Regions from separate parts of the Streptomyces sp. NPDC057280 genome, predicted to be linked through region 4. Evidence: riboswitches for the same ligand, from Rfam matches in the RefSeq annotation. Region 4 holds a riboswitch; each other region holds the start of a gene.

The links. Region 4 has a riboswitch for cyclic di-AMP ahead of ACFUO4_RS19415 (transglycosylase SLT domain-containing protein). Riboswitches for the same ligand answer to the same signal wherever they lie in the genome.
Positions count from the first base shown of each region.
Region 1: linked by a shared signal. The riboswitch ahead of ACFUO4_RS06180 (peptidoglycan DD-metalloendopeptidase family protein) and the one ahead of ACFUO4_RS19415 (transglycosylase SLT domain-containing protein) in region 4 are both predicted to bind cyclic di-AMP.
Region 2: linked by a shared signal. The riboswitch ahead of ACFUO4_RS10120 (M23 family metallopeptidase) and the one ahead of ACFUO4_RS19415 (transglycosylase SLT domain-containing protein) in region 4 are both predicted to bind cyclic di-AMP.
Region 3: linked by a shared signal. The riboswitch ahead of ACFUO4_RS20425 (NlpC/P60 family protein) and the one ahead of ACFUO4_RS19415 (transglycosylase SLT domain-containing protein) in region 4 are both predicted to bind cyclic di-AMP.

Region 1 is NZ_JBHUYR010000001.1:1,336,633-1,338,824, reverse strand. It holds gene ACFUO4_RS06185 (alpha-galactosidase) at 1-862, shown strand, start outside; cyclic di-AMP (ydaO/yuaA leader) riboswitch at 1,169-1,337, shown strand; gene ACFUO4_RS06180 (peptidoglycan DD-metalloendopeptidase family protein) at 1,342-2,192, shown strand, end outside.
Region 2 is NZ_JBHUYR010000001.1:2,246,559-2,248,750, forward strand. It holds gene ACFUO4_RS10115 (GntR family transcriptional regulator) at 1-387, opposite strand, end outside; gene ACFUO4_RS10120 (M23 family metallopeptidase) at 622-1,386, opposite strand; cyclic di-AMP (ydaO/yuaA leader) riboswitch at 1,399-1,561, opposite strand; gene ACFUO4_RS10125 (pitrilysin family protein) at 1,775-2,192, opposite strand, start outside.
Region 3 is NZ_JBHUYR010000003.1:415,665-417,856, reverse strand. It holds gene pcrA (DNA helicase PcrA) at 1-815, opposite strand, end outside; cyclic di-AMP (ydaO/yuaA leader) riboswitch at 1,080-1,251, shown strand; gene ACFUO4_RS20425 (NlpC/P60 family protein) at 1,260-2,192, shown strand, end outside.
Region 4 is NZ_JBHUYR010000003.1:206,836-209,027, forward strand. It holds gene ACFUO4_RS19410 (HAD family hydrolase) at 1-508, shown strand, start outside; gene ACFUO4_RS19415 (transglycosylase SLT domain-containing protein) at 600-1,046, opposite strand; cyclic di-AMP (ydaO/yuaA leader) riboswitch at 1,051-1,235, opposite strand; gene ACFUO4_RS19420 (CocE/NonD family hydrolase) at 1,454-2,192, opposite strand, start outside.

The DNA of each region.
Region 1 (2,192 bases), on a different contig from region 4:
GCGGACGGAACTGCGCAATCAGCTCGTGCTCAACCTCGCGCGCGAGGACGTCAAGGAGTACCTCTGGGGGCAGCTCGACGCCCTGCTGTCCAGCGCCCCGATCGACTACGTGAAGTGGGACTTCAACCGCTGCTTCACCGACGCGGGCTGGCCCGGCGAGGCCTATCCGCAGCGGCTCTGGGTCGACCATGTGCAGGCCTTCTACGCCCTGTTGGACCGGCTGCGGGCCGCCCACCCCGGCGTCGCCTTCGAGTCCTGCTCGGGCGGCGGCGGCCGGATCGACCTCGGCGTGCTGAGCCGCACGGACCAGGTGTGGACCTCCGACAACACCGACCCGCTCGACCGGCTCGCCATCCAGCACGGCTTCAGCCAGATCCACCCCGCGCGCGTGATGGCCGCCTGGGTCACCGACAGCCCCAACACCCAGCTCAACGGGCGGGTCAGTTCGCTGCGCTTCCGCTTCGTCAGCGCCATGGCCGGAGTGCTCGGGGTGGGCGGGGACCTCACGGAGTGGACCGAGGAGGAGCTCGCCGAGGCCCGCGAGTGGGTGGAGCTCTACAAGGGCATCCGGCCGCTCGTGCAGCGTGGCGACCAGTACCGGCTGCGGGCGCCGCAGGGCGACGGACTGAGCGCCGTGCAGTACGTCCTCGGGGACGAGACCGTCGTCCTGGCCTGGCTCCAGTCGCAGCGGTACGGCGAACCCGTTCCGGCGCTCCGTCTGCGCGGCCTCGACCCCACGGCCTCGTATGAATGCCGCGAAACGGGCGAAATCCACAGAGGAGCCGTATTGCAGCATCACGGGCTGCGGGTGGGATTGCGGGGCGATCTGGATGCGGCAGTTCTGCGACTGCGTCGCATCTGAACTTTCTGTCCGAATTGACGGCTTGCGTAGCCTTCATTCCAACTCGCTCTGGAATCGGGGAAGCTGTGAAAACGGCACGTGAGCAGCGTCATATCGGTGACCCTGAGTCGTCCGTCATGTTCACGTAATTCGCCGTCAAAAACTGGGTGATTGCGTTCCGGGAAGGCCGCCACAACACGGAGGGTGACCGTGAATTTCGCGGCGGATCAAGAGGAACGCAATCACCCTGGAACCTCTTACTTGTCCCTTTGCGTCTTCCTCGCTTACGTTCGCCACCAATCCGGACGGACGCCCAATCCTGCCGCCGACCGGAATCCGCACAACTCACCCGTGAACGGCAGGAGCGGGGGACCCACAGGTACAACCGCCTGGACCGGTCTTCCGGAACAGGCTTGGGGTTAAGTCGCACCTCGGTGCGTCCGGACATCTCCAGTCCGCACCCGACAGCTCACCTCGCAGGCGCCGGAGAGGAATTCCCCATGCCCGCGAAGGGTAAGCACCGCCGCCCCAAGTCCCAGCGGCTCACCCGCTCGATCGCCGTCGCCGGAACCGGTGGCGCCGCACTCGCCCTGCCTCTGATGGGGGCCGCCGGCGCCCACGCGGCCACCGGCCAGTCCGTTTCTGAAAAGGCGGTCCAGTCCGTTCCGGTCGCCGCGAAGACGGCCACCGAGAAGGCCACGCAGAAGAAGGGCGCCGCGAACACCGCGACCGTGCGCACCTATTCGGTGAGGGCCGGCGACTACCTCTCGAAGATCGCCGACGAACAGCACGTCACCGGCGGCTGGAAGAAGCTGTACTCGGACAACCGTGAGGCCGTCGGTTCCGACCCCTCGCTCATCCATCCCGGCCTGAAGCTCACGCTGGGCAAGAAGGCGGCGGCGAGGACCGAGAAGCCGGCGAGCGCGGACAGGTCGACGAGCTCCGAGAAGTCCTCGTCCTCCTCGGACACGACGACCGCCACCCGGAGCAGCGAGTCGGCCGGCAGTTCCAGTGGCTTCACCCTGCCCGTCTCCGGCGCCACCGTCGGCACGGGCTACCACGTGGCCGGCAGCATGTGGTCCAGCGGCTATCACACGGGCGTCGACTTCGTCGTCCCGACCGGTACCCCGCTCAAGGCCGTGGGTGCGGGCACCGTCGTCTCCGCCGGCTGGGGCGGCGCGTACGGCAACCAGGTCGTCATCAAGCTGGCCGACGGCTACTACGCGCAGTACGCCCACCTGTCCTCGCTGTCGGTCTCGTCCGGCCAGACTGTCACCGAGGGCCAGCAGGTCGGCCTCTCCGGTGCCACCGGCAACGTGACCGGTCCGCACCTCCACTTCGAGATCCGGAC
Region 2 (2,192 bases), on a different contig from region 4:
CCAGCCGCCCAGGGAGCGCAGATCCTCGCTGTTGCCCCGCCTGGCCCGCTCCTGACCCAGCCTGACCAGGCCACGCAGGACCTTCAGGTGGGCCTCGGTGCGCCGCTGGGCGGCCCGGGAGGCGCCGAGCGGCTCCAGGAGCATCCGCATCTCCAGCAGGTCGGCGGCCTCCTGCTCGGTCGGTTCGGCGACGCACGCGCCCGCGTGCCGCCGCGTCACCACGAAGCCCTCGGCCTCCAGGGTGCGCAGGGCCTCCCGGACGGGGACACGGGAGACGCCGTAGCGGCGGGCGAGGAGTTCCTCGGTGAGGCGGCTCCCGCGCTCGTGGACACCGGAGACGATGTCGTCCCTGATCGCGGTGCATACCGAGTGCGCCGGAATACGCATGACCGACCTCCGCTTTAATCCCCGTGAAACGTCGACGATTGACGTGTGTTCAGTGACTCTATTGCAAGGAACGGGAATTTCCGATGGCGGACCGGAATCCATGGATATTTTTTGGACAGCAAGGTGCCGAAAACGGTGAAACCCCGGCTCGGTGAGCCGGGGTTCCGGGAGATCTTGCGGTCCGTCGGCGGAGGGCGGACGGTCACGCCGCGCCTCTGACGGTCACGCCGCGCCTCAGACGTTCACACCGTGCGAGCGCAGGTAGGCGACGGGGTCGATGTCCGAGCCGTACTCGGGGGTCGTCCGGGCCTCGAAGTGGAGGTGCGGGCCGGTGACGTTGCCGGTCGCGCCGGACAGGCCGATCTGCTGGCCCGGGGTGACCGTCTGGCCGACCGAGACACCGATGGACGACAGGTGACCGTACTGGGTGTACGTGCCGTCGTTCATCTTGATCACGATGTTGTTGCCGTACGACCCGCCCCAGCCGGCCTCGACGACGGTGCCGGAGCCGACCGCGTGGACGGGGGTGCCGCTGGCGGCGTGGAAGTCGACGCCGGTGTGGCTGCCGGAGGACCAGACGGCGCCGCCGGCCTTGTAGCCGGTGGAGATGTACGAGCCCGAGATCGGGGCCACGTAGGTGTTGAGGCGCTTGCGCTCGGCGGCGGCCCGGGCGGCGCGCTCCTTGGCCTCGCGCTCCTTCTTCGCCTTGGCGGCGGCCTTCTTGCGGGCCAGCTCCTCGGCCTTCTTCTGGGCGGCCTCTTCGGCGGCCTGCTCCTGGGCGGCGGCCTGGGCGTCGATCTGGTCGGCGACCGAGTCGCCGATGGTGATGACCGGGACGATGCCGGTCTGCTCGACCGCGGGCTCCGCGGCGAGGGCCGGGGCGGCGAGGGTGCCGATGACGCCGGTGGTGGTGAGGGCCGCGACTCCCGCCACGCGGGCGGTGCTGCGCTTCATCCGGCTCGGGGCACGATGCTTCCCGGTGGGGCGCGTGAACGCCATGTGGAGGCTGATCCTTTCCTTCCCTCTCGCCTACCGGGTTAGCTGACGGGTTCGGAGCAGGAAGGTCTCCTACGGACCCCCTCGCTGACGCGCGGGCGTCCGATTCACCCCAGGGACTGCGTGGGTCCCCGGCTCCCCTGGCTCGCGCCGTACGGGGACTCGGCGATGACTGTCCGGTGCCGCGGGTGCGGCGCACTGCCTGACGGACAGCCGGGATGACGCTAAGGGGGGTCACTTTCAATCCCCAAACGGATCAGGCAGTTTGTAGCACATCCCACAGGGCAAACAGGCAACCAGCCTTCAATTCATTCCTATTCGGACATTAAGGGGCCCTGGTGACGCTTCCGTCACCAGGGCCCCTTCACGCGCGCGTGCCGCTGCCGTGCTTCTACTCGGCTGTCACCACGCTGACTTCGCCGATTCCGAGGGCCTCCACGGGCTCCTTGATGGCGGCCGCGTCGCCGACCAGGATCGTCACCAGACGGTCCACCGGGAAGGCGTTGACGGCCGCCGCGGTGGCCTCGACGGTGCCGGTCGCGGCGAGCTGCCGGTACAGCGTGGCCTGGTAGTCGTCGGGCAGGTACTGCTCGACCTGGTCGGCCAGCGTGCTCGCCACGGCCGCCGCCGTCTCGTACTTGAGCGGGGCGACGCCGACGAGGTTCTGCACGGCGACGTCACGCTCGGCGTCGGTGAGCCCCTCCGCCGCGAGGGTGCGCAGCACCGTCCACAGGTCGTCCAGCGCGGGACCGGTGTTCGGGGTGTCCACGGAGCCGCTGATGGCGAGCATCGCGGCACCGGTGCCGTCC
Region 3 (2,192 bases), 210 kb from region 4:
TCGGCGACATCGGGGAACGCCCGCAGCAGGTTGACCGTCGTCATGATCAGGTCGTCGAAGTCGAGGGCGTTGGCCTCGCGCAACCGCGACTGGTACATGGCGTAGGCCTGGGCGAGGGTCTTCTCGAAGCCGTCGGTGGCCTGGGCCGCGAAGTCCTCCTCGTCGATCAGCTCGTTCTTGAGGTTGCTGATCTTGGCGCTGAAGGACTTGGGCGGGAAGCGCTTGGGGTCGAGGTCGAGGTCACGGCAGACCAGGGCCATGAGGCGCTTGGAGTCGGCGGCGTCGTAGATCGAGAAGGAGGACGTGAAGCCGAGCTTCTTGCTCTCCCGCCGCAGGATGCGCACGCACGCACTGTGGAAGGTCATCACCCACATCGCGTTCGCGCGCGGGCCGACGAGCTGCTCGACGCGTTCCTTCATCTCGCCCGCGGCCTTGTTGGTGAAGGTGATCGCGAGGATCTGCCCCGGGTGGACATTCCGCTCGGCCAGCAGGTAGGCGATACGGTGCGTGAGCACGCGTGTCTTGCCCGATCCGGCGCCGGCCACGATGAGCAGCGGGGTGCCGGAGTGCACGACGGCGGCCCGCTGGTTCTCGTTGAGCCCCTCGATCAGCGCCGCCGCGTCCAGGGCCGGGCGCGGGGCGCCGTCGCGGTAGTACGCGTCCCGGTCCGGCGGCACGTCGAACTTCCCGCCGAACAGATCGTCCGGAACGGGTTCCGGTCCGTGCTCGTCCTCGGGCGGAGGCGGGGGCTCCTCCTCGTGACCCTTGGGGGTCTGGAGGTCCGCCAGGAAGCTGTCGTCAAAGAGGCTGCTCATCGCTCTCCGAGTCTAGGGTGCCGCACTGACACCCCGCCGCCGCCCCGAGAAGTCGGCCCGATGACGGCCTCCTCCGAAGCCGGGGATCTTCCGGCCGTGATCGCCGAGCACCTTCCGTCACCTGCCCATTACTTCTCGCGACCGGCCGGCCAAGGTCACGAAAATGTATCGGGCCTATCGGACATCAACCTTCACAGGGGCCACACCCGTTGGCTACCGTGCCGGTCAGGCCGTACGACCCCCACCGGCGAACGTCGCCGGGCCGCGCGGCCTCCGCCGAGTCCGGTGCGCCGCCATGGCAGCCGGAGCCGGGGACCCACACCGACCTTGGGGTGAATCGGCCCAACTCCCTTTCGGGGGACGGCCGTAGGGCACACCTTCCGAACCACCCGCCCGAACCCGACAGCTAACTCGGTAGGCGGAACATGGAAGGAGTCGCCTCCCTTGGCGTCGCACGCAAGGCCACGTCCTGCGGGAACGCGCGTAGCAGGCATACGCACCCCCGCGCTCGCAACGGCCGCCCTCACCTCCGTGGCCCTGCTCTCCCAGACCGCCACCGCCGCCCCCTCGACCGACGACAGGCCGAGCCTGGAGGAAGTCGAGAAGAAGGTCGACGACCTCTACCGGCAGGCGGAGTCGGCGACCGAGAAGTACAACTCGGCCAAGGAGAAGACCGCCACGCAGCGCAAGGAGGTCGACACCCTCCTCGACGACGTCGCCCAGCGCACCCAGAAGCTCAACGAGGCCCGCGAGGAACTCGGTTCCTTCGCCGCGGCCCAGTACCGCACCGGCGCCTCCGCGCCCGACACCGCGACCTTCCTGCTCGCGGACACCCCGCAGGACTACTTCGACCAGACGCAGCTGATGGGCCGCATGACGGACCGTCAGAAGGGTGCGGTCGACGACTACATCAGCGCTCAGTCCGCGACGATGAAGAAGCGGCAGGAGGCCACCAAGAGCCTCGAGACGCTCACCGACTCGCAGGCCGACCTGAAGACCGCCAAGGCGACCGTCCAGCGCAAGCTCTCCGCCGCGCGCGAGCTGCTGTCGCAGCTGACCGCCGAGGAGAAGGCGCGGCTCGCGGCGATCGAGAAGAAGAAGCAGGAGGAGGCCGCCCGCAAGGCCGCGGAGCTGGCGCAGCAGCAGAAGGCCGCGGAGCAGACCGCGGCGGCGGAACAGGAGGCGAGCACTCCGGACAGCTCGGCCCCGGCCGACTCCTCATACGCCACCAAGGCCGACAAGGCCCTCGCCTTCGCCCGCGCGCAGGTCGGCAAGCCGTACGTCTGGGGCGCCACCGGCCCCGACTCCTACGACTGCTCCGGCCTCACCCAGGCCGCCTGGAACGCCGCCGGCATCACCCTCCCCCGCACCACCTAC
Region 4 (2,192 bases):
GATCGAGGCCGAGGTGGGGCAGGTGTACGCGGCCGTGGACCAGGACGGGGTCGACGGGCTCACGCTCATCGAGCCGGGGTATCTGATGCCGCACCCGACCCTGCCCGCCGTGCGGGTGGGCCGCCGCGACGACCTGTGGTGCGAGCCGATCAGCAAGGTGCTGCTGCGCCACCCGGCCCTGTCCGACGACGAGTTGGCGGCGACCGCGCGCGGAGTCGTCGGTTCCCTCGCGACGGTGACGATGTCGGGCCCCGGCACGGTCGAACTCCAGCCATGCGGCATCACCAAGGCGACAGGCCTCGCACTGGCCGCCGATCACCTCGGGCTGGGCCCGCGGGACACCCTCGCCTTCGGCGACATGCCCAACGACATCCCGATGTTCGACTGGGCGGCCCACGGCGTCGCGATGGCCAACGCCCACCCCGAACTCAAGGCCGTGGCCGACGAGGTGACCTTGTCGAACGAGGACGACGGCATCGCCGTCGTCCTCGAAAGACTTTTCAACTAGCCCCCGGCGAAAGGCTGTTCAACCAGACCTCCGTGAAAGGCTTTTCAAGCAGCCGTCGGCGGGGGACCGTGCAACCAGCCCTCGGCAGACCTCAGTAGGCGCCGTACACGTTGTCGATCGAGCCGTACACCGCGGCCGCGTAGTTGCAGGCCGCGGTGATGTTCGCGACCGGGTCGTAGGAGTCCCACGACGTGCCGGCCACGTGGTACGCGTTGAACGTCGGGTCGATCACCTGGAGCAGGCCCTTGGAGGGCGTGCCGGCGGCGGCGTTGGAGTCCCAGTTGTTGATGGCGTACGGGTTGCCCGAGGACTCGCGGATGACGTTGCGGTAGATGCCGTCGTACGTGCCGGGAATGCCGTTCTGCGCCATGACCTGGAGCGAGGCGCGGATCCAGCCGTCGAGGGTGTTGGAGTAGCCGAGCGAGGTGGCGGTGACCGTGGTCGTGGTGGCCGCGGACGCGGTGGTCGCGCCGACGACGGGGAAGGCGAGTGCGGCGACGGCGGCACCGGTGACGGCGAGCTTGCGGGACAGGCGCATGACGAATTCCTCTCCGGCGCCTGCGAGGTGAGCTGTCGGGTTCGGGCGGGAGCTGCCCGGCCATGCCGAAGAAGGCATGACTTCACCCCGAGCCGTACCGGTATGTCCGAAGACGTCCGGCCCGGCGACTTACCTGGGTCCCCCGCTCCTGCCGTGAAGTTCTCTGAGTGAGGTGAGCGGTCTACGGGTGGCGGCAGGATTCGGCGTCCACCCGGGCCCGGAACGTATGCGACTGCACATGTCCGAAACAAGTACCGGATTCACAGATCGCACCTGTTGACCTTGGTGTCCGGCTTGTGTGCCCCGGAATTCCGGGGTTTTCGGGCAAGGTGAGGACAGGGTGAAGTGAGCCAACTCACCGTCGGGAACGAGAGTGGCAAATCGGGCAATCAACCCTCAACTGGCAGTTAACCGGCGGTCCGTGGAATCCGCTTCTCCCAGGTCCGGTGGAAGACCACCTCGCCGCCCTCGGTGCAGATCACCTCGTTGGAGGTGAGGAACTCGGCCGCCTCACAGGTGATCTCCGAGCGGGTGCGGACGGTGGTGTCCCAGCCCAGCTCCGGCCGGTGCAGCCGGATCGACCAGTCCGAGCGGGCGCGGGCCGACAGCGGGTCCGCCTCCTGGATCGTGTACGTCTCCAGCGCGTCCTCGGTGAACTCCAGGCCGTCGGGGTAGAAGCGGGTGCCGCCGTAGCGCGGGTCGACCTCCAGCCGCCACTCGCCCTTGGCGACGTCCCGCACGACCAGCCGCTCGGGGCGGGGCTCGTCGAGGGTGGCCGGGACGTTCACGCCCAGCGGCTCGGCCTGCTCGGGCTCGGCGAAGCCGATGCCGGTGTCCGTGCCCGTGCCGATGCCGGTGTCCGTGCCGATGCCCGTGCCAGTGCCAGTGCCAGTGCCGGTATCGGTGTCCGGGTCCACGTCACGTGCCCTGACCGGCAGTTCGAGGAAGCTGCCCGCCGGGTCCAGCGTGAAGCCGGCCTCGGACTCGGGCTGCGGCCAGATCCACGGCCAGTACGCGGAGGAGACCGCGAGCCGGATACGGTGCCCGGGCGGGAAGGCGTGCCCGATGCCGTTCAGCTCGAAGGCGACCTCCCCGGTCGCCCCCGGCTCCCACGGCACCGCCCGGTCCCGCCCGTGCCGTGCCGAC